One region of the Mesorhizobium sp. M6A.T.Ce.TU.016.01.1.1 genome, then DNA from elsewhere that is predicted to be linked to it. Evidence: predicted binding sites of a transcription regulator. Region 1 holds the regulator's gene; the other holds the start of a gene.
The links. Region 1 encodes PhoB, which activates phosphate uptake and scavenging genes when phosphate is short. Its sites were predicted from a motif close to TGTCATNNANCTGTCAT; they were not measured.

Region 1 (11,463 bases):
TGTCCAGAAGCTGGAAGCCAACCCCAATGCCTTCGGCATCTTTGGTTTCTCGTTCCTTGACCAGAATGCCGACAAGCTGCAGGGCCACAAGGTCGACGGCGTCGAGCCGACCTTCGAGAACATCGCATCCGGCAAGTACGGCGTTTCCCGCTCGCTCTTTATCTATGCCAAGAAAGAGCATGTCGGCGTCATCCCCGGCATGCAAGAGTTCATCGCCGAGTATACCTCGGAGGGTGCATGGGGTCCTGAGGGTTATCTGGCCGACAAGGGCCTGATCCCTCTGCCGGACGCCGAGCGCGCCACGTGGGCCGAAAACGCCAAGGCCCTGAAGGGCATGGGCTCCTGATTTTTTTGGGGTCCGGGCAAATATCCGCTCTGACCCTCATGCTCTAAAGCACAAAGCGCGGGACCAACGTCCCGTGCTTTGAGCCGGTGAATGGCCGGCGGTCGAGGGGACGTCCTGAATCATGGTCGGTTATCTCGTTGTTCTTCTGTTAGTTCTGGCTGCTGCGGCCTATTGGATAGGCCGCACACGCGCCATTGCCAGTGTCAATGGCGACGTCGCCCGGCTGCATTCGCTGCCTGGCCAGCATGGCATGTTCCTGGCGCTTTTTGCCGCCGGTCCCGCGCTGCTTGCGATCGTGCTGTGGTCGATGGTGACGCCGGGAATTGAATCGTCGATCATTGCCGACCGCTTCTCCGCCGAGCTGTCGGGAATGGGCATTCCGCAGGTCGAAGCTTTCATCCGCGACGCTCGCGCGATGGCCTTTGGCGGGCTTGTCGGCTTCGCCGATCCCACGAAAGAGGCGGCCGCGGCCGTCTACAAATCGATCCATACGAGCAGCAGCTGGATCATCTGGGCCGTCGCGCTCATGCTTTCCGCGTCCGGATTTTACTGGGCCTATTCGCGCATCGCGCAGGCCTACCGGGCGCGCCACGTTGTCGAGCGCGTTCTTCGCGCATTCTTGATTACCTGTTCGGCGGTCGCGATCCTGACGACGATCGGTATCGTCTTGTCGCTCATCTTCGAATCCTTGCGGTTCTTCCAACAGGTGCCGCTCTATAAATTCCTGTTCGGCACACATTGGTCGCCGCAGAGCGCCTTCACCGGCGCCGGAGCGGAAGCCGGAGCGGTCAACCAGGACATTTTTGGCATGGTGCCGCTCTTTGCCGGCACGTTGCTCATCACCTTCATTGCCATGCTGGTAGCTGCGCCTATCGGGCTGATGGCTGCGATCTATCTTTCGGATTACGCCTCCAAAAGCGTCCGCGCGGTCGCAAAGCCGGTATTGGAAATCCTTGCTGGCATTCCGACCGTCGTCTACGGTTTCTTCGCTGCGCTGACGGTTGCGCCCTACTTCCGTGGTCTGGGCGAAAGCCTGGGTCTCAACGTTGCGTCAGAATCCGCGCTCGCCGCAGGCGTGGTCATGGGCATCATGATCATTCCCTTTGTTTCCTCGCTTTCCGACGATGTGATCAACGCCGTTCCGCAATCCCTGAGGGACGGTTCCGCCGGCCTCGGCGCGACCAAGTCTGAAACCATCCGCAAGGTGATCCTTCCGGCGGCCCTTCCGGGCATCGTTTCGGCGATGCTGCTCGCAGTCAGCCGCGCAATCGGTGAAACAATGATCGTGGTCATGGCCGCAGGGCTGGCGGCAAATCTCACGGCCAACCCGCTCGAAGCGGTCACAACAGTGACGGTGCAGATCGTGACGCTGCTTGTGGGCGATCAGGAATTCGACAGCGCCAAGACGCTTGCAGCCTTCGCGCTCGGCCTGGTGTTGTTCTGCATCACGCTTACCCTCAACATCGTCGCTTTGCGCGTCGTCCAGAAATACCGAGAGCAATATGACTGATGCGATCGCGTCATTCGGCGCCGGCAGACGGCCGGTCAGCATTCATACCGACGATGCCGCGAAGGCACGGCTGAAGGGCCGTTACCGCGCGGAAACGTGGTTCAAATGGCTTGGCGCCGCAGCCGTCGCGTTGGCCGGCTTGTTCCTTGTGCTGCTCTTGTCGACGATCGTCACGCAGGCGATCCCGGCGCTGCGGCAGAACTATCTGACGCTGCCGATCGATCTTTCGGCGGCCAAGGTAGACCCGGCGAAACTCGACGCCGTCAACTACGACGCCATCGCCCAGGAAGCGCTTACGGCAAAATTTCCGGATGTGACGAGCCGTCAGGACAAGCGCCTGCTGCGCGGACTGATTTCCACGGGCACAGGCGTGTTCCTGCGCAAAGATATCGCTGCTGATCCGGGGATGCTCGGAGGAACTGTGGACTATGCGGTTCCACTTGACGATTTTGCCGATCTTTATCTCAAGGGTTTGCTTGCCGACGTCGGTTCGGACGAAGCGATTTCGACAAGCGTCACGCCTTCGCAAACCAGCGGCGACATCGATCTGACCTTCGGCGACGATGCCATGCTGGCGCTGGCGCGCGGCCATGGCGCGACCGAGGGCGAAAACGGCATGCTCACGCTGACGAGCGGCGCGTCGTCGCTGCTGGTCGCGTTCAACGGCGGCACGGTCAAGCTGACCGCGCTGTCGCCTGGGGCCAACGGAACGGCGGTCGCAAAGGGCACGGTGATCGAGGCGCTGGACAGCACGGCGCCAGCCGCAAGCGGCCAGGCATTCCTGCGGGTCATCGACACGCCGGAAGCATCGCGAAAGATTTCGGACAAGGTGATCGTCTGGCTCGACACGCTGAAGAGCGCCGGCCTGATCGAAAGCCGGTTCAACTCGATCTTCTTCTTCACCGGCGCAAGCCGCGAGCCGGAACTGGCCGGTATCTGGGGCGCGGTCGTCGGATCGTTCCTGACCATGATCGTAACGCTCGCCATCGCCTTCCCGATCGGCGTTTCGGCGGCGATCTATCTTGAGGAATTTGCGCCCAAGAACCGGCTGACGACGATCATCGAAGTGAATATCAACAATCTGGCGGCGGTGCCTTCGATCGTCTTCGGCCTGCTTGGACTTGCCGTATTCCTGAATTTCTTCGGCCTGCCGCGCTCGGCCCCGGTGGTTGGCGGCATGGTGCTGGCGCTGATGACCCTGCCGATCATCATTATAGCCTCACGCGCTTCGCTGCGCGCCGTGCCACCGTCGATCCGCGAGGCCGCACTTGGCATCGGAGCGTCCAAGGTCCAGACCGTATTCCATCACGTCCTGCCGCTGGCGATGCCGGGTATCATGACCGGCACCATCCTCGGAATGGCGCATGCGCTGGGTGAAACCGCGCCGTTGCTGATGATCGGCATGGTCGCCTTCATCGTCGACATTCCCGGTGGCTTCACCGATCCCGCGACGATCCTGCCGGTGCAGATATTCATGTGGGCCGATTTTCCTGAAGCGGGGTTCCAGCAGAAGACTTCGGCGGCGATTTTGATTTTGCTGGTGTTTTTGGTCATCATGAATGCCATCGCGGTGATACTGCGCAGGCGCTTCGAGCGGCGCTGGTAAGGAGTAGAGGATATGAACATCATGACGGAAGCCAGCGTCGAGCAGAAACTGAGTAGCGGAACCAACGAGCCTTCGATCAAGATGAAGGGCGAAAAGGTCTCCGTTCATTACGGCGAGAAGCGAGCTCTGTTCGACGTGGATCTCGATGTCCGCGAGAACCAGGTGACGGCGTTGATCGGCCCATCGGGCTGCGGCAAGTCGACCTTTCTGCGTTGCTTGAACCGAATGAACGACACGATCGACATCGCGCGGGTAAGCGGCAAGATCACGCTCGACAACGAGGATGTCTACGACCCGAAAATCGATGTCGTCGAGCTGCGAGCTCGCGTCGGCATGGTGTTCCAGAAGCCGAACCCGTTTCCGAAGTCGATCTACGAAAACGTCGCCTACGGTCCGCGCATTCACGGTCTGGCCAGGAGCAAGGCGGAGTTGGACGGCATCGTCGAATCGAGCCTGAAGAAGGCCGGCCTGTTCAACGAGGTCAAGGATCGCCTGCTCGAGTCGGGCACTGGCCTTTCCGGTGGCCAGCAGCAGCGCCTGTGCATTGCGCGCGCCATCGCTGTGTCACCGGAAGTGATCCTGATGGACGAGCCGTGTTCTGCGCTCGATCCGATCGCCACCGCCCGTGTCGAGGAACTGATTGACGAACTGCGCCAGAACTACACGATCGTCATCGTCACCCATTCGATGCAGCAGGCAGCGCGCGTGTCGCAGCGCACGGCGATGTTCCATCTCGGCTATCTGGTCGAGGAGGGCGCGACCGACAAGATGTTCACCAACCCCGACGACAAGCGCACCCAGGACTACATCACCGGCCGGTTCGGCTAAGCGGTCCGGCGAATTTCGAGCACGAGGACAGTATCATGGGTGAACATACCGTCGCATCTTTCGACGAGGAACTGGAGCACATCGACAGGCTGATCCGCGACATGGACGAGCTTGCCGCCGCGATGGTCGCAGCCTCGATCCGCGCGTTGCTCGCGTCAGATAATGCGATGGCGCAGCGCGTCGTCTCGGATGACGCCATCATGGATGCGCGGCAGCGTGAACTCGACGACAGCGCGATCACGCTGATCGCCAAGCGGCAGCCGATGGCGCAAGATCTGCGCGCCGTGGTTGGCGCAATCCGGATGGCCGGCGATCTCGAGCGCATCGGCGACCTAGCCAAGAACATAGCCAAGCGGGTCAGCGCCGTCGGGCAGAGCGCCACGCCGCGTAATCTCTCGCACGGTATCGACGCGATGGCGGATCTCGTTCTCGAGCAGCTCCGCGGCGTGGTCGAGCACTATGTGTCGCGCAACGCCGGCGCGTTGAAAGAGCTGCGCGCCGCCGACGAGAAGATCGACGTGAAATACACGGCGGTTTTTCGCGAACTCCTGACCTACATGATGGAGGATCCGCGCAACATCACCGCCTGCACGCATCTTCTGTTCTGCGCCAAGAATCTCGAGCGTATCGGCGATCATGTCACCAACATCGCCGAGAACGCCTACTATGTCGTGACCGGGCAGCAATTGCCGGCGGATCGGCCGAAGCTCGACGAAACGACGATGCCGGCGTCGGCGACATGACAGGGGTAACCGGCCGATGATCGCGCCGCGCATCATGGTGGTGGAGGACGAAGAGCCGCTGGGCGTCCTCCTTCGCTACAATCTGGAATCCGAAGGCTATCAGGTCGAGGTGGTGACGCGCGGCGACGAGGCCGAAATCCGGCTTCAGGAAAACGTGCCCGATCTTCTGGTGCTCGACTGGATGGTGCCGGCGGTTTCGGGCATCGAGCTTTGCCGTCGCCTTCGGGTGCGTCCCGAAACCGAGCGGCTGCCGATCATCATGCTGACCGCGCGCGGCGAGGAAAGCGACCGGGTGCGCGGCCTCTCGACCGGGGCCGACGACTATCTGGTCAAGCCGTTCTCGACACCGGAATTCATGGCCAGGGTCAAGGCGCTGCTGCGCCGCGCCAAGCCCGAAGTGCTGTCCAGCGTGCTGAAGGTCGGTGACATCATGCTCGATCGCGAATCGCACAGGGTCTATCGCAAGAAGAGCGAGATCCGGCTCGGGCCGACCGAATTCCGGCTGCTCGAATTCATGATGCGGCACCCGGGTCGGGTGTTCTCGCGCAGCCAGTTGCTCGACAATGTCTGGGGCGAGACGATCTACATCGACGAGCGCACGGTGGACGTCCATGTCGGCCGGCTGCGCAAGGCGGTCAACAATGGCCGCATGCCCGATGTCATCCGCACCATCCGCGGCGCGGGCTATGCGATCAGGGAAGACTGAACAGACTGCCTAAATTCAAGCTGCGTTCTTCCATTCAGGCCACGTGCTTCCTGGCCGTGCCGGACTTCCCTTGCGCGCCCGGCGCGAAAATCTCCTGGTCGACGAAGCTCAGCGCTCGCATGGCGCAGCCTTCGCGGATCAGCGGCAGCTCGTTCGGCTCAGTGTCGAAGGAAATCGAACCCGAATGCTGACCGCCGGCGGTCTGAGCGATGGCCTCGCGCAGGGCCGGCTCGATCAGGTCGAAGGCGGCAGCGCTGGCGCCGACCATGGCGACCGGCGCCGGATCGATCAACGCGAACAGGCTGCCGAGCCCGAAGCCGAGCGCTTCGCCGGCCTTGCGGTAGGCTTCGCGCTCGGGTCCGTCCGTCTGGCGCGCCCGGGCCGCCAGTGCCCGCATCTCGGCGTCGCTGACATCGGCGACCGGCTCGGCGTTCTCGCTCAACTGCCTTGCATTGCGCCAGATGGCGTAGTTGCCGGCATAGGCCTCGACGCAGCCGCGCCGCCCGCAGCGGCAAAGCGCGCCGCCCGGCCGGTGGATCATGTGGCCGAATTCGCCGCCTGAGGAATGGGTGCCGGTGAACAGTTCGCCCTTCAGCACCAGCCCCATGCCGATGCCGTGGGAGAGCAGGATGGCGATGAAATCGTCGCGGTAGCGATCCGGGTCGCGCCAGCGCAGCGCCACGGCCATCATGTTGCAGTCGTTCTCCATGATGGCCGGGATGCCGAACTCACGTTCCAGAATGTCGGCGAAGGCAATGTTCGTCTGCGGCGTGATCGGCGACCACAACATGGCGCGCGCATGGGAATCGGTGATGCCCTGGATCGCCAGCGCGATGCGGGCGACGCTTTGGACATCGAGATCGGGATCTTCGAGCCGGCGCCGGACGATGGCGACACATTCGTCGATCAGCTCGTCGCGCGACATGGTCAGCGTGTCCAGCCGGCGCTGTTCCTCGGCGACCACTTGTCCGGCATAATCGATGACGGCGACCGAAAGGAAATTCAGCGACAACACGACGGCCAACACCGCTGCCGCTTCCGGATTGAGGCTAAGGCCGACCTGCGGCCGGCCGCGTTTCAGCGAAACGGTCTCGCTCGCTTTGCTCTCGGTCAGGATGCCTTCCTGGATGAGGTCGGAAGAGATCGCCGATATGGTCGAATGGCTGAGGCCGGTGGTCGCGGCGATCTCGGTTCGCGACGGCTGGCCTGCCCGGCGTACGGCCGAAATCACCATCGCCCGGTTGCGCCGACGCAAATCGTCATGACGGATTCCAACCGACATCCTTTGCTTCCTCCCTCTTGCCGCGGCCGCTCATGAACCGGAAGCCGTCGGTAGCGTCCGACAAATACTGGCAGAAGCAGAAGGCCCTGTCATTGTTTATTCCGGGGCTCGAAAAAAGTCGGCAGGGACATCAAAATCCATCAGAATTGATGTTGACAGCGCTTCGGCGTTGGACCAGTATTTTTTCGAGGCTCGAAAAAATAGAGCCTTTGTGCCGGCCTTCGGGCCAGTTTGGTCGCGCCGTATCGCGGCGCAGGGAGGACTATCATGAAGAGATTCGCAGCCGCCATCCTGGCGGGGGTCGCCATGTCGCTGACGCTCGCGTCGGTCGCACAGGCGAAGGACAAGGTCATTGGCGTTTCGTGGTCGAACTTCCAGGAAGAGCGCTGGAAGACCGACGAAGCCGCCATGAAGACAGCGATCGAGGCCGCCGGCGACAAGTATATTTCCGCCGATGCGCAGTCCAATCCCGGCAAGCAGCTGACCGATGTCGAGAGCCTGATCTCGCAGGGCGCCAACGCGCTCATCATCCTTGCGCAAGATGCGTCGGCCATCGGGCCGGCGGTGCAAAAGGCGCTGGACGAAGGCATTCCGGTCGTCGGCTATGACCGGTTGATCGAGAACAAGGACGTGTTCTATCTGACCTTCGACAACCAGGAAGTCGGCCGCATGCAGGCCCGCGAAGTGTTCAAGGTCGCGCCGGAAGGCAACTACGTCTTCATCAAGGGCTCGGGCGCCGATCCGAATGCCGATTTCCTGTTCGCCGGCTCCATGGAAGTGCTCAAGGATGCCATCGACAGCGGCAAGATCAAGAATGTCGGCGAGGCGTATACCGACGGCTGGCTTCCCGCCAACGCCCAGAAGAACATGGAACAGTTCCTGACCGCCAACGACAACAAGGTCGATGCGGTGGTTGCCGCCAATGACGGCACCGCCGGTGGCGTCGTCGCGGCGCTGACGGCGCAAGGCTTGGCCGGATCCGTCCCGGTGTCCGGCCAGGACGGCGACCATGCAGCGCTGAACCGCATTGCGCTCGGCACACAGACCGTATCGGTGTGGAAGGACGCGCGAGAGCTCGGCAAGAACGCCGCCGAGATCGCCTCGCAGCTTGCCGATGGCAAGCAGATGACCGACATTGCGGGCGTCAAGGACTTCACCACGCCGGGCGGCAATGCCGTCAAGTCGCTGTTCCTGACGCCGATTGCCATCACCAAGGACAATCTCAACGTCGTCATCGACGCCGGCTGGATCAAGAAGGACGAAGTCTGCGCGGGTGTCGCCGCGGGCAGCGTTGCGGCCTGCAACTGATCTGGATCATTTCGCAAGGAAACGAACGCCGCGGCTGTCAGGCCGCGGCGTTTTTCGAGAGGCTTTCCGCTTCAAATGACCGTGGAAAGCAAATAGCATTCTGTTCCGGCATCCGCGCCAGACGGCAACCCGGTCGGAGGACATCATGACCGACACGGCATCCAACCCACCGGTCGCCCACACGGCCGAAGACCGGGCGCGCGAATCCGAGCTCAGCGCCATCGGACGGTTCCTCAAGGCAACCGAGCTCGATATACGCATGCTCGGCATGGTCGGCGCTCTGCTGGTCATCTGGGTTGGAATTCACATCCTGTCGGGTGGGCTTTTCCTCACGCCGCGCAATCTCTGGAACCTGTCGGTGCAGACCTCCTCGGTGGCGATCATGGCGACCGGCATGGTGCTGGTCATCGTGATGCGCAACATCGATCTTTCGGTGGGCTCCGTCGAAGGCGTGATCGGCATGGTGATGGGCGTGGCGCAGGCCGAATTCCTGATCCGCGTCATGGGGCTCCAGGTGGGAAATCCCTGGATATGGATTATCGCATTGGCTGCCGGTGTGGTGCTCGGCCTCATGATAGGCGCGCTCCAGGGCTTCATCATCGCTTATCTCGAGGTTCCGGCCTTCATCGTGACGCTGGGCGGCTTGCTGATCTGGCGTGGCATGGCGTGGCTGATGACGAGCGGGCGCACCGTCGCGCCGCTCGACGCCACCTTCCAGCTCATGGGTGGCGGGCCGCGTGGCTCGATCGGGGCAACCGCAAGCTGGATCGTCGGCGTTCTCGCCTGTGCGGCCGTCGCTTTCATGCTGCTCAACGGCCGGTCGCAGCGCAAGCGGTTCAAGTTTCCGCTGCGTCCTGTCTGGGCGGAGAGCTTGCTTGGTGTTGTCGCCTGCGCCGCCATCCTCGGCGCCGTGTGGATCGCCAATTCCTATCCCTGGCCAATCGGCATCGTGCGCCAATACGCGCAGCGGAACGGCATCACCGTCCCCGAAGGCGGGCTGTTCATCGCCCATGGCATCGCCATACCGGTGCTGATTGCGGTCGCAGTGGGCATCGTCATGACCTTCATCACCAGGCGCACCCGTTTCGGCCGCTATGTCTTTGCCATTGGCGGCAACCCGGAAGCGGCGGAACTCGCCGGCATCAACACGCGCTGGGTGACCATGAAGGTGTTCATGATCATGGGCATATTGGCCGCAATCAGCGCGGCGATTGCGTCGGCTCGCCTCAATGCCTCGACCAATGCGCTGGGTACGCTGGACGAGTTGCTGGTCATCGCCGCAGCCGTCATCGGCGGCACGTCGCTGGCCGGCGGCTCCGGCACGGTGCTCGGCGCCATGCTGGGCGCGCTTCTGATGCAGTCATTGCAATCCGGCATGGTGTTGCTCGGCATCGATTCACCGCTTCAGAGCGTCGTCGTCGGCGCCGTCCTGGTGATCGCCGTCTGGCTCGACACCGTCTACCGCAAGCGCGTTTAGGGAAGGGCGATCATGGTTGACACAACTGCTCGCACAGGCACGCCGTTGATCGATATGCGGAACATCTCGATTGCCTTTGGTGGTATTCGCGCGGTCGACGACGCGTCGATCGACCTTTTCCCGGGCGAGGTGGTGGCGCTGCTCGGCCACAACGGTGCCGGGAAGTCGACGCTGATCAAGATCCTGTCCGGCGCCTACAAGCGCGACTCGGGCCAGATATTCGTCAATGGCGAGGAGGCCTCGATCTCCAATCCGCGCGATGCCAAGAAATACGGCATCGAAACGATCTACCAGACGCTGGCGCTCGCCGACAATGTCGACGCCGCCGCCAACCTCTTCCTCGGCCGCGAGCTGATGACCGGCTGGGGCACGCTCGACGATGGCGCCATGGAGGCCGAGGCGCGCAAGGTGATGGGCAGGCTCAATCCCCGCTTCCAGCGCTTCAAGGAACCGGTGGTCAAGCTTTCGGGCGGCCAGCGGCAGTCGGTGGCGATCGCGCGCGCCATCCTGTTCAACGCCCGTATCCTGATCATGGATGAGCCAACGGCGGCATTGGGGCCGCAGGAAACGGCGCAGGTCGGCGAACTGGTCATGCAGCTCAAGGCCGACGGCATCGGCATCTTCCTGATCAGCCACGACATCCACGACGTGTTCGAGCTTGCCGACCGCGTCTGCGTGATGAAGAATGGTCAGGTCGTTGGAACGGCGCGCACCAGCGACGTGACCCAGGACGAGGTGCTCGGCATGATCATCCTGGGGAAGTGTCCGCCCGGTGCCATTCCGGGGCCAGGTGCGCTGAAGATCGCAGCCTGAGGCTTTAAATAGCCGGCTAAATATCTGCGACATGATATGCCAGCCGTCATGATGGTTTGGCCGCGCCATTGTGTTGGCGCGGGGACTTGCCCATAAAGGTCAGGAACCGTTCATGGGCCGCAGCAGCAATTGAAGAAGTTCTTTCCGACCGTCGCTTTCATCGCCGTCGCGCTGATCAGCCTGACGATGGCGGGATTCGCCTATTTCGCGACGCAGGAAGCGGCGCGCATCAAGTTCGAGGCGACGGCGGACGACGCGCTCAACCGGATCGATAGCCGCATTGACCTGCATCTGTCGCTGCTGCGATCGACCCAGGCGCTGTTCGACGCCCGCAATGGCGGCATTTCGCGGGGCGAGTTCAAGGCGTTCTTCGATGCGCTTGGCATTAACGACAATTTCGCCGGCCTGCGCGGCATAGGCTTTCTCAGACTGGCGAGAGCCGGCGACGAGGCAGCGGTCGAGCGTGCCATCCTGCACGACTATGGCACCAGCCATGCCGTCTATCCGGATACGACATTGCCGTGGCGTACGCCCATCATGCTGTTCGAGCCGCTCGACGCTTCCAATCAATCCAGCATCGGCTACGACATGTTCACCGACCCGGTGCGGCGCGAGGCGATCGAAAAGGCGATGGCCGACGACCAGCAGCACGCGACCGGGCGCGTGCAGCTAGGCCAGGAGACAGGTGCTGCGCAAACCTTCACCGGCTTCCTGGTTTTCGTGCGGCTCAACGTCGAAACCGCGCCGGACGGCATCGATGCGTCCAGATCCTCGACATCAGGCTTTCTTTATGCGGCCTTCCGCGCCCGCGATCTGTTCCAAACCGCGCTCAGCCGGACGCCGC
Region 2 (11,463 bases), on a different contig from region 1:
TGGATGTTCCAGGCAAGCTTCTCCTCATTGCCCGCCGATACCAGCGCGATGCCGGCACCGGTGGCGTCACATGCCTCGGAAATCCCGGCCATCATCGCGCGGGCAAAGGGATCGTCGAAGAAATAGGACAGCGGTTCGGTCGTGGCGACGCCGATCGCGTTGACCTTGCCGGCGCGCAGCAGCCGGCCCTTGGGATCCGGACCCGCATAGCCCATCGCCTCGGCCGCTGCCTTGACCCGTTCGCGGACTTCCTCGCGCACGATCTCGGGACGGCTGAACACGTTGGAGGCGGTGCCATGCGAAACCCCGGCGGCCTTGGCTATGTCGGCCAGCCGGATGGGTCTTGTATTGCCTTCGGTGGATGACGCCATTTTTTTGCCTCCAGGCAGCTACCTAGCACCTTTGTTGGATCGATTCAAATTTTTGCTTGACATTGGTGCGGGCGGGTATATTTTTGAATCGATCCAAACGTTGCGCTAACCGTCGATTGGATCGATTCAGGAAGGAGAGTGCCATGCACCCCGTGAATTATCTGTTCGAAGACATCTACCGCAACGACTGAAGCATCACCTCGAATGCAATGACCAGGACACGTCGCGGCAGCGCCGGCCCATGGATCCGCGACCTGCGTTTTCTTGTGGAGCGCAAGCGGAGCTGATCGGCGGCGCTTTTTCATAGCTGTCGATTGGATCGATTCAAATTGGAAAAGGGAGCCTTGCCATGCATCCGATCAAGCACCTGTTCGAAGACATCTATCGCAACTATTGGGGCATCTCGCCGGCCACCGATCGGCCGGAGCGGCGCCGCCTGACCAAGCCGGCCGCACGCGATCGCCACCTGCCGGTCCGGCCCGAACGCCGGCAGGATTGGCCGTCGTCTGACTGACTGTCGTTTGGCTGGAACGGGACCCGGCCGTTGCCTGCAACCGCCGCACTTTGGGGCGGGGAGGGAACGCCGTCTCAGGAGCGCGGGCGCACCAGCGCCGAGGCTGCAATCGCCAGCCAGCCGGCGATGAGCAAGGTGCCGCCGATCGGCGCCGACAGCGGGAAAAGCCGCGAATTGAGCAAGTCCCGGGCGAGGAGATCGCTGCAGAATAATACAAGCCCGACAAGAAGGATGAGGCTTGCTGCTCGCAGGACCCGGTTTGCGCCGACGAGGCCGATTGCAAGAAAGACCGGCGCATGCATGAGCAGGAAGGACGCGACCATGCCGACGAAAGCGCCGCCCAGATGCGCCGCCGCGGCGGACAGCGCCACGCCGGCCGCGCCGCACAGGCCGCCGACGAAAACGAAGGTGCGGCCGCTGCCGCTTGCTGGTTGCCCGGCCGTGCTCATGTCTCTGGTCTCCGTGAAGTAATGATGGCCCGCAAACGGTGTCACGACTTGCCGGCCTGCGCCAGCATGTCGCGCGCGCGGCGCGAGTGGACCAGCCAATTATACGCAGCTCCGCCGGCCAGCAGCACCGATGTGCCGAGAAACACCGCGCGCATGCCGAAATGACCGCCGACGAAGCCGCCGAGCAGTGGTCCGGCGACCTGTCCGACATATTGTGCCGAGATCGACAAGCCGAGCACATTGCCGCCGACGCCGTCCGGAACATTGTGGCGGATGACGCTGGTGATGCAGGGCAGGAGACCGCCAAGTGCCAGCCCCATCAGGAAACGCAGGCCGACGAGCTGCCAGCCCTGCGTGACGAAGGCTTGCGGGATCAGCAGCAGCGCCGATACGGCAAGCGCCCCGATGATGACGTTCCAGTGGCCGACGCGGTCGGCGAGCTTGCCGAGACGCGAGGCCGACAGGATGGCGCCGAGTGCCGCAGCCGACATGACGACGCCGGAGGTCAGCGTTAGCAGGCTTTGGTCCTCGATGAGCTGCTGGACGTAGACCGTGATGATCGGCTCGATCGACATCGTGGCGAAACTCAGCAGCATACCGGTCACCAGCATGGCGACGATGGGGCGCTTGTCCTCGATTTGCGACCAGCCGCCTTTCTGCTTCTCAGTCGATGCTGCCTTGTCGGCTGTCGGGCGAGGATTCTCCTTGATGAGAAAAGTCGTTGCCAGGAACGCCAGGAAAATGACGCCGCCGGCGAGCAGGAAGGTGGCGCGGATGCCGATCAAGGGCGGCAGCGCGCCACCGAGCAGGGGACCGACGAGAGCGCCGGCGGTGATGCCGGCCGACAGCACGCCGAGCGCCCAGCCGGACCGGTCCTTCGGCGTCTGCATGGCCACCAGGATGGTCGAGCCCGAGGAATAGCCGCCGGCGAAGCCGATCAGCAGGCGCAGCAGCACCAACTGCCAGACAGTCTCCACCATGCCGGTCAGCGACATGCAGACGGCCATGCCGAAACTGGCGCGGACCAGCATCAGCTTGCGGCCGTAGCGGTCGCCCAGCCGTCCCCACAGCGGCGCCACCAGCGCGGCGGCGAAGAAAGTGGCGCCGTAGGCGATACCTGACCACTGCACAATAGCTGCGTGCCCCTCGGCGCCCAGCTGCTCGACATAGAGCGGCAGGAAAGGCAACAGCAGGGTCATGGCGACAAGCGTGCTGAACGAGCCGGCAAAGCACACGGCGAGATTGCGGCGCCAGTGGATGTTGTAGGTGCCTTGCGTGGCGAGGGTGGCATCTTGCGGCATATGATGTCCTGTCCGGCAGCTCGTTTGAAAACTTGCTGCGGATACCATTTTGGGATACCAAACTGGTATCCGTCATGGACGCAAGCCCGGCCGCTGTCAATGCGGCCCTCTCAACATGATCGGCAAATGATGGTTGGTAGTGATTGCCAGCAAAACGGCCAGAGATTGGAAACCGCCATGTCGCAGATGCAGACTGTCGAAATTGGGCTTCGCGAGATGATCCTCGGCCTCGAGGTCGGTCCGGGCCAGCGGCTGACGGAACGCTGGATCGAAAGCCGCTTCGGCGCCTCGCGCACGCCGGTCAGGGCAGCATTGCTGCGGCTCGAGACGGAAGGCTTGGTCTGCCGCGACGGGCGTGGCTGGACGGTTTCACCCATCAATCTCGCCGAGCTCGAGCAGATCGCCGTCTACCGCGAGGCGGTCGAGGTCGCGGCGGTCAAGCTGACTTGTGCATTGGAGGACAGGAGCGCTGTCGAAATCATCGAGGCGATGCTGGACTCCTGTGACGCCGGCACCCCGCGCGAGGAATGGCACCGCGTCGGCATGGATTTTCACATCGAGCTGGCACGGCTGTCCGGCAACGAGTTCCTGTTCAGGGCGGTCCGCGATGCCATGACACGCCTGTCGCGCGCCCGTTGGCTGGAGGTGCGCGACGAGGCGGCACTCGGCCGCGCCTGGGCAGAGCACCATGCCATTCTGGCAGCGGTGCGGGCTGGCGAAGCCGATGAGGCAGCACGTCGGCTTTCGGCCCATATCGTCGGCAGCCGCGACCGGCTGGTGACATCTTTGCACAATGACCGGCGCGGCCTGCGCGCCAGGGGATTTGCCGTAGTCGCGGCCTGATTGCCGAGGCAACCACTTTCGCCCTCGCTTCGCGGGCGCCGATGGCGTAAGAGCGGCGATGGAAAACAACCGATTTGAAACACCCGTGACCGTCAAGTCGGGCGCGGAGGGAGCCACTCAGCTCTTGCGTACGGCCCGCGAGGCTTCCGACTACCTCCTCAACAACTGGCCCGGCAAGCGCAGTCCAAAGCATCGCGAAGCGCTGCAGGCCTGCCATGATGCGCTGGCCGGTGACAAACCGGCCATGATCGCGAGGCGCGCCTTCATAGCCGCCGCGCGCGAAGTGAACGTGTTCGTCAGCGACAAGGCGCCGGCCTGAAGACGCAGCGGGATTCCTAGGCCGCATCCAACCCGCCTCGCGGGCTGGATGCGTTTTACTCTGCCGTTTCCGTTTCGGTCTCGGAGGTGGTCTCGTCTTCGGGCTTCGAACGTTCCTTGGCTGCGACCTTGGCCGCCTGCTTTTCCGCCTTCTTGGCGGCCTTCTGCCGGTCGCGTTCCTTGCGTTCTTGGCCGTAATTCGGTGCTCGCGCCATATCTCTTCCTTTCGCAATGCTGAAGGTTGTTAGCCCTGCCTAGGAGCATTGGGCTGCAAACACAACACCGCAAAGGCCGATCGGCTCCATACATAGCCGGCAAGCCGGCTGCACGCGGTTCCGGGCTTGCAAGATGGCTGGCACAATGGTGTAGGAGAGACCGGGGTACAAATAACAAGCTCACCTGTTTTTACCAAGTGACCGATGGCCACGCTTCAAAGAAACGCACAGAAGCTATTCTACTATGCGCGCAATGCCATGCGCGATATCGCGCCGCAGGCGCTGTTCCGCCGCAGGCTCGCCGGGCTGCTCGATCGGGCCAGGCTTTCGGACGGGTCGATCCGCGCGCGTCTCAACTATTACAACAGGCTGCAGGACGCTTTCGCGCCGAGCGCCGATGCCGTGCCGGTCAGCCGGCTGCCGACAGACCGGAGCATGTATTACTACGACCTGAAGGAATTCACCCGCTACTTCGATCCCGATTTGCGCATCGACCTCGAATTCGGCGACGTCATCGAGGTGCCTGCGATGCCGTCGATCGTCAAGGATCGGCCGATCGCCGGCGACAACAGGAACGGGGTCCTGTTCAAGCTCAACAAGTTCCGCCACTTCCACATGCCCGCCGACGATGTTGCCTTCGCGGACAAGCTTCCGGTCGCCGTCTGGCGCGGCGAGCTCAACAATCCGATACGGACCTTGCTTCTGGAGGCCGCGCGCGATCTGCCCTTTTGCGATGTCGGCACGCCCAAGCCGACGGCAGCGCCGGAATATCGCAAGCCCTATTTGAGCATCGATCAGCAGCGGCGCTACCGCTACATCATTTCGCTCGAGGGCAACGATGTGGCGACCAATCTCAAATGGATCATGAGCTCGAATTCGCTGTGCCTGATGCCGCCGCCGACATACGAGACATGGTTCGGCGAAAGCGAACTCGTGGCTGGTGTCCACTATGTGCCGCTCGAACCGGATTTCTCGGACCTCGCCGAGCGGGTGCAGTATCTCGAGAAGCATCCGCCTGAGGCCGAACGCATCGTTGCCGCGGCCAACGCCTATTGCCGCAAGTTCGCCGATGAGCGGGCCGAGCAGGCGATCTGCTTGCTCGTGCTCTACAAATATTTCGTGCTCAGCGGCCAGATCGAGCCTGATCCCGAGGTCTGGCGTTTTATCTCGGGCTAGCCCGCGGCGATCTTCGACCTGATCCGGACCCTGTCAGATAGCATCCCGGTCGAGGACCAGATCGGCCGGACCGAACCGGTCTTTTGCGGTGAACTGCTGGTGCCAATAGGGGTAGAGAACAGGAGGCCTGCTCACAGCGTCCAGGCGTGCGCGCTCATCGCTGGTCAGCACCAGGCTGGCGGCGGCGATATTGTCCTTGAACTGCGCTTCGGTGCGGCCGCCGATCACCAGCGAGCTGATGGCCGGCCGGCTGAGCAGCCAGGCAAGCGCCACCTGCGCTGCCGACACGCCATGGTTCTTGCCGATATAGGCAAGCACGTCGACGATCCGCCACAGCCGGTCCTCGTCGCGGATCGGCGGTTCCTTCCAGCCGCTGAGCTGACGGGAGGTGGCCTGGTCGCGGTGATATTTGCCGGACAGCAATCCACCGGCAAGCGGGCTCCACACCAGCACGCCAAGCCCCTGGTCGACCGAGATCGGCAACAATTCATATTCGGCTTCGCGCGCTTCCAGCGTGTAGTGGATCTGCTGGGTGAAGAAGCGCGGCTGGTGCTGGCGATCGCTGATCCCCAGTGCCTTCATCACTTGCCAGCCGGAATAGTTGGAACAGCCGACATAGCGGACCTTGCCCTGGCTGACGAGCGTGTCGAGCGCGGCGATGGTTTCCTCGAGCGGCGTCGTGCCGTCCCATTCGTGCAGGAAATAGATGTCGATGACATCGGTCCTGAGGCGCTTCAGGCTTTTCTCGCACTCGCGGATCAGATGGTAGCGCGACAGCCCTTCGTCGTTGGGGCCATCGCCGATCCGCATGCGCGCCTTGGAGGCGATCAGCACATCGCCCTTGCGTTTGCCGCCGAGCGCTTCGCCGATGATCTCCTCCGAAAGCCCGTTCGAATAGACATTGGCGGTGTCGATGAGATTGATGCCGGAATCGATGCAGAGGTCGATCATCCGGCGCGCCTCGTCGAGATCGGTCTTGCCGACCGCCGAAAATGCGCCGGCGCCGCCAAAAGTCATGGTGCCCATGGTGAGCGTCGAAACCTTCAGCCCGGAACGGCCGAGAGTGCGGTACTCCATGTCAGATCCTCGCAATTGCGTTGAGAAGGCGGTGCTTCGAAGGCTGCCCGAAGGAGCCTGGCATTTGTAGGACAAGTCGCGCGGCTTGTCGCCCATGCCATGGAGGGCGGATCGATCACATCTTACGGATTTGGGTGACCGGCGCACGAGCCGGCTGCAATAAAACCGTCATTGCCGGCCTGTATGCAAGTCGGCTCAAGGTGTTCGATCTCGGCCGGCAGGCCGGACGCCGACACGGGCGTGCACGCGGAGCAGCATAAATGACCGAAGCAAAACAGAATTCTCCTGCCAGGGATTGGCTGGAAGCGGAGCTAGCCGACACGCTCGACGAAGACTACGAGCTGGAAATGTCGGAACCCGCGCTGTCGCTGGAAATCGCCAAGATCTACAAGAACGCGCATCCGCCCTCGATGGATCGCATGCAGTATTTTCGCGACCTGATCACGCTGCAATCCGAATTGATCAAGCTGCAGTCCTGGGTGGCTTACCACAAGAAGAAGCTGGTGGTGGTTTTCGAGGGCCGCGACTCGGCCGGCAAGGGTGGCGTCATCAAGCGCATCACCCAGCGGCTCAATCCGCGCATCTGCCGCGTCGTAGCACTGCCGGCACCGACCGAGCGCGAGAAATCGCAATGGTATTTCCAGCGCTACGTCCCGCATCTGCCGGCAGGCGGCGAGATCGTGCTGTTCGACCGCTCATGGTACAACCGCTCCGGCGTCGAAAGGGTGATGGGATTTGCCGAACCGGATCAGGTCGAGGAGTTCTTCCGCGACGTGCCGGAGTTCGAGCGCATGCTCGTCCGTTCCGGCGTCACGCTGGTCAAATACTGGTTCTCCATCACCGACGAGGAGCAGCAGATGCGCTTCCAGATGCGCATCCATGATCCGATGAAGCAGTGGAAGCTCTCGCCGATGGACCTGCAGTCGCGCGTGCGCTGGGAGCAGTACACCAAGGCCAAGGAAGAAACGTTCGCCCGCACCAACATTCCCGAAGCTCCTTGGTTCATCGTCGAGGGTAACGACAAGAAGCGGGCGCGGCTGAACTGCATCGATCATCTCCTCAAGCAGATGCCTTATGAGGAGGTGCCGCACGAAGAGATCACGCTGCCCGACCGCGTCTTCAATCCCGAATACGAGCGCCAGGTGCTGCCGCGCGAGCTGTACGTGCCGGAGAAGTATTGATCATCTGGGACTGCTAAAGACCCGGACGGGCGGCATTCCTTCGCGCCCCCCTCTGTCCTGCCGGACATCTCCCCCACGAGGGGGGAGATTGGCAGCGTCGCCGACGGTGCCAATCTTGCAACGCTGATGATTGGCGAAAGCCGGCGCGACATCCGATCTCCCCCCGTGTGGGGGAGATGTCCGGCAGGACAGAGGGGGCGCGAAGGATCGCGGCGCAGAGGGCTGCGCTTCAGTGAGACTACGCGCGCTTGATGATGACGTGCGTGGCATTCGGCGTCGCGACCTGCTCGCTGCACCGGTAGCCGAGCTTGAGCATGTCGATGCCGGCAAAAAGGTTCTCGCCGGAGCCGAGCAGCATCGGCGATATCGCCAGATGCATGTCGTCGATGAGCTTTTCCCTGAGATATTGCCGGATCGTGGCGACACCACCGCCGAGCCGGACATCCTTGCCATCAGCCGCTGCTTTCGCCTTTTCCAGCGCTGAGTGGATACCGTCGGTCACAAAATAGAAGGTCGTGCCGCCCTCCATGACGATGGGATTCCGCGGATGGTGGGTGAGCACGAAGACCGGCACATGGTAGGGTGGATTGTCTCCCCACCAGCCTTTCCAGCTTTCATCCGGCCACTCGCCGCGGATCGGCCCGAACATGTTGCGGCCTATTATCCACGCCCCAACATTTTCGAAGCTGCGCGCCACGAACCCGTCGTCCGTGTCTGTGGTCCCGCGATCGTCGCCAGACATGTTGCGGAAGGTCCGGGTGCCGAACATCCAGTTGTGCAGGGCTTCCCCACCTACGCCCAGCGGCTCTTTCAGGTCCTGGTCGGGACCGGCGCCATAGCCGTCGATTGACAGGGTGAAAGCGTTGACGCGAAGCTTGGACATGAGTACCTCCCTCGAGACCAGTTGTGAAATGCAAGCAGTTGCTTTTAGCTATACTGATTGCATTTTTGCAAGCGGTATTTTGAAATCTCCGCCGAGCGATGAGCGGCTTGTTTGGGCCAGCCGCGTCAGGACCGCAGCCAAGACGGGTGGTTGCAGCAGCAGTTGCTTGCGCCGCGATGCCTCGAGGATGCGTTTACGTCATCAAGCATGGCCTGCAATGGAAGGATGCGCTGCAGGCCTACGGGGGCAGATGAGCGGCCACAAAGGGGCACGCATGGTTCTCGATGCCCTGCCGCCCTGCCAAAGCCCTGATTGCGGATCGCGGTTATGACAGCGCCATTTCGCGAGGCTTTGTGGAACAAAGGCATCGAGCCTTAGCATCCCGTCGAGCCGAAGTCGGAAAGTCCCATATCCCGACGACAGGGCACTCTATCGCCAGCGCCACAAGGTCGAGAACCTCTTCGCCAAGCTCAAAGACCGGCGGCGCATTGCAACCCAATACGACCGATGCGCGCATAACTTCTTCTCGGCGATCTGCATCGCCGCAACCGTCATCTTCTCGCTCTAATCAGAGCGTCCTGAGCCGAGGCTCTAAGCCTTGCCCAGATGCTTTGGCCAGAATTCCTGGTGGACTTCGGCGGCTTCGTCTTCGAGGTTCGTCGGGCCAACCACAGTGACGATGCGCGCGCCGGTCTGCAACACCGCCCGGCTCGGCACGTTCAACCCGATCCCAGCGATCTCGCCCAGCCGCGCTTCGGAGCACGCAAACACCATACGCCCGATGCCCGACCAGTAAATCGCCCCGGAGCACATCGCGCACGGCTCGGTGCTGGTGTAGAGCGTGCAGTCAGCGAGAAAAGCAGCGTCGTAGTGCTGCGCCGCTAGTTTAACCAGGTTCATCTCGGCGTGGTTTGTCATATCGTGGCCGGTGAAGACGCTGTTCTCGGCGCGCAGGATTACTTCGCCGTCCCTCACCAGCACCGAGCCAAACGGTTCGTCGCCGCGTTCCATTGCGGATTTCGAGAGCGCAATTGCCTCGCGTAAAAACGGCTCGTGGCTTTCCATCAGAGTCTCCCAAAAAGCTAGAGTGGGATGATTGTCTTGAATCGGAGGGATTTCCAAGGGCTGCAGATCAGATTCAGTTAGGCGATCTGCATCGCCGCAACCGTCATCTTCTGGCTATGCGCACGACCGATTGTTTGATCTCGGCCTTCAACATAGGATGAAGGCTGTCGCGTGTGGTGATGATTGCGAGTGCCTACCCCTTCAGCATCGCCGCCACTTCGGGCGCGAAATAGGTGAGGATCCCGTCGCAGCCGGCGCGCTTGAATGCCAGCAGCGATTCCAGCATCGCCTTGTCGCCGTCGATCCAGCCATTGGCGGCAGCCGCCTTGATCATCGAATATTCGCCCGACACCTGATAGGCGAAGGTCGGCATCCGGAATTCGTCCTTCAGCCTGCGAATAATGTCGAGATAGGGCAGGCCGGGCTTGACCATCAGCATGTCGGCGCCCTCGGCGAGATCCTGCTCGGCCTCGCGCACGGCCTCGTCGGAATTGGCGTGATCGAGATAATAGGTCTTCTTGTCGCCCTTGAGCAGGCCGGCGGTGCCGACCGCCTCGCGATAGGGTCCGTAGAAGGCGGAGGCGAATTTCGTCGCGTAGGACATGATCGCCACATCCTGAAAACCATTGGCGTCGAGCGCATCGCGGATGGCGCCGATGCGGCCATCCATCATGTCGGAGGGCGCGATGATGTCGGCGCCGGCCGCCGCCTGGATGACGGCCGCCGCCGTCACCTGTTCCACCGTCTCATCGTTGACGATGATGCCGTCGCGCAAGATACCGTCATGGCCGTGCGAGGTGAAGGGATCGAGCGCCGCGTCGGTGATGATGCCGATTTCGGGCACCGCGTGCTTGATGGCGCGCGTAGCGCGGTTGATGACGTTTTCCGGATCGAGGATGTGCGAGCCGGTCTGGTCGCGCAGGCCGAGCTCGACATTGGGGAAGGTTGCGATCGCCGGAATGCCGAGCTTTGCCGCGCGCTCGGCCTCCTTGACGGCAAGGTCGAGCGACAGGCGGAAGACGCCGGGCATGGCGGCGATCGGTTCGCGGATATTTTTCCCATCGACGACGAAGATCGGCCAGATCAGGTCGTCGACGGAGAGCCGGTTCTCCTGCACAAGGCGGCGCGACCAGTCGGCCTTGCGCATGCGGCGCAAACGGCGGCTGCCGGTGATCTCGTCGACGCTGCGCGCGCCGGCAGGCTTTGCTGGGGTGAATTTGTTCATCGCCAAAACTCCGGATCGGCGACTTTTACCACGAGCCTCCGCCGCTGACCAATGCGACACGATTGTGCCAGGCTGGCATCGCCTGGATATCGGTATACCTATGGCTGACCGTTGCCGGACAGGACCTGCGCCGCTCCCCGCATGGCGACGCGGAACGCCTCGTCGAAACTGACGCCGCGCACCTGCCAGTGATAGGTCTTGCCGCCCGTGGCAAGCCGCCAGTCGGCGATCCAGCCCAATTCCTTGTCGCTCCAGACGATCCTGCCGGCAAGCGCCTGGTCGGCGCCGGCCTGTTTGGCGGCCTTGTCCAGAGCCGCCATGTCCGTCTCGTGCAGCACCTTGTCGTCCAGCCCGGATTCGGAGAGGTGCGACGCCTTGGGAAATACGATCCGCATCGCCAGCGGGTCGGCAGCATTCACGAATGATTCGCGCATGGGTGCGCCGCGCTCATCGTCTGCGGTCAGCGCGAAACGCCTGGCGCCTCGCTCCGTTGCCAGAAAGATCGCCAGCCGCGGCCGCTCAGCAAGCCATGGCCGGCTGCCGAGCGATGCCAGCACCGGGTCGATCACCTGAGGCCTGTAGAGGCACGAAAGATCGTGCGGCCGGTCATGCGTGCCTTGCTCGTCGTGGATCGGAATGCCCTCCATCCGGTCGCGGTAGCGGAATTCGGCAACGAAGCTGCCAGCCTTGTCGCGCAGCGCCGCCATCTCAGGCCTGTTCGGCAGCCGCTGATCGCCGGAGACCCTGACCAGAACCGCATCCAGGCAAGCCTTGAAACCGATCTGACGGTTCTGCTCGCCTTGGCCGGTCACGATGGTCCGCGCGCTATAAAGGTCGTCATTGGC

Region 2: ppk2 (polyphosphate kinase 2) is a predicted target of PhoB. The motif match lies at 6,420-6,436, and genes of this name have one in related genera.

Annotation. Positions count from the first base shown of each region.
Region 1 is NZ_RZTJ01000001.1:409,229-420,691, forward strand. Features, by position in the region: gene EOC94_RS02135 (PstS family phosphate ABC transporter substrate-binding protein) at 1-346, shown strand, start outside; gene pstC (phosphate ABC transporter permease subunit PstC) at 468-1,856, shown strand; gene pstA (phosphate ABC transporter permease PstA) at 1,849-3,462, shown strand; gene pstB (phosphate ABC transporter ATP-binding protein PstB) at 3,475-4,290, shown strand; gene phoU (phosphate signaling complex protein PhoU) at 4,326-5,033, shown strand; gene phoB (phosphate regulon transcriptional regulator PhoB) at 5,050-5,739, shown strand; gene EOC94_RS02165 (ROK family protein) at 5,774-7,021, opposite strand; gene xylF (D-xylose ABC transporter substrate-binding protein) at 7,289-8,329, shown strand; gene EOC94_RS02175 (sugar ABC transporter permease) at 8,475-9,806, shown strand; gene EOC94_RS02180 (ATP-binding cassette domain-containing protein) at 9,819-10,619, shown strand; gene EOC94_RS02185 (CHASE domain-containing protein) at 10,749-11,463, shown strand, end outside.
Region 2 is NZ_RZTJ01000005.1:171,727-183,189, forward strand. Features, by position in the region: gene EOC94_RS12090 (LacI family DNA-binding transcriptional regulator) at 1-371, opposite strand, end outside; gene EOC94_RS34075 (hypothetical protein) at 721-885, shown strand; gene EOC94_RS12095 (DUF423 domain-containing protein) at 960-1,334, opposite strand; gene EOC94_RS12100 (multidrug efflux MFS transporter) at 1,376-2,635, opposite strand; gene EOC94_RS12105 (GntR family transcriptional regulator) at 2,813-3,478, shown strand; gene EOC94_RS12110 (DUF982 domain-containing protein) at 3,537-3,797, shown strand; gene EOC94_RS12115 (hypothetical protein) at 3,853-4,011, opposite strand; gene EOC94_RS12120 (glycosyl transferase family 90) at 4,216-5,187, shown strand; gene EOC94_RS12125 (aldo/keto reductase) at 5,221-6,264, opposite strand; gene ppk2 (polyphosphate kinase 2) at 6,525-7,445, shown strand; gene EOC94_RS12135 (dihydrofolate reductase family protein) at 7,684-8,328, opposite strand; gene EOC94_RS12145 (nucleoside deaminase) at 8,920-9,393, opposite strand; gene hemB (porphobilinogen synthase) at 9,587-10,618, opposite strand; gene EOC94_RS12155 (DUF2066 domain-containing protein) at 10,717-11,463, opposite strand, start outside.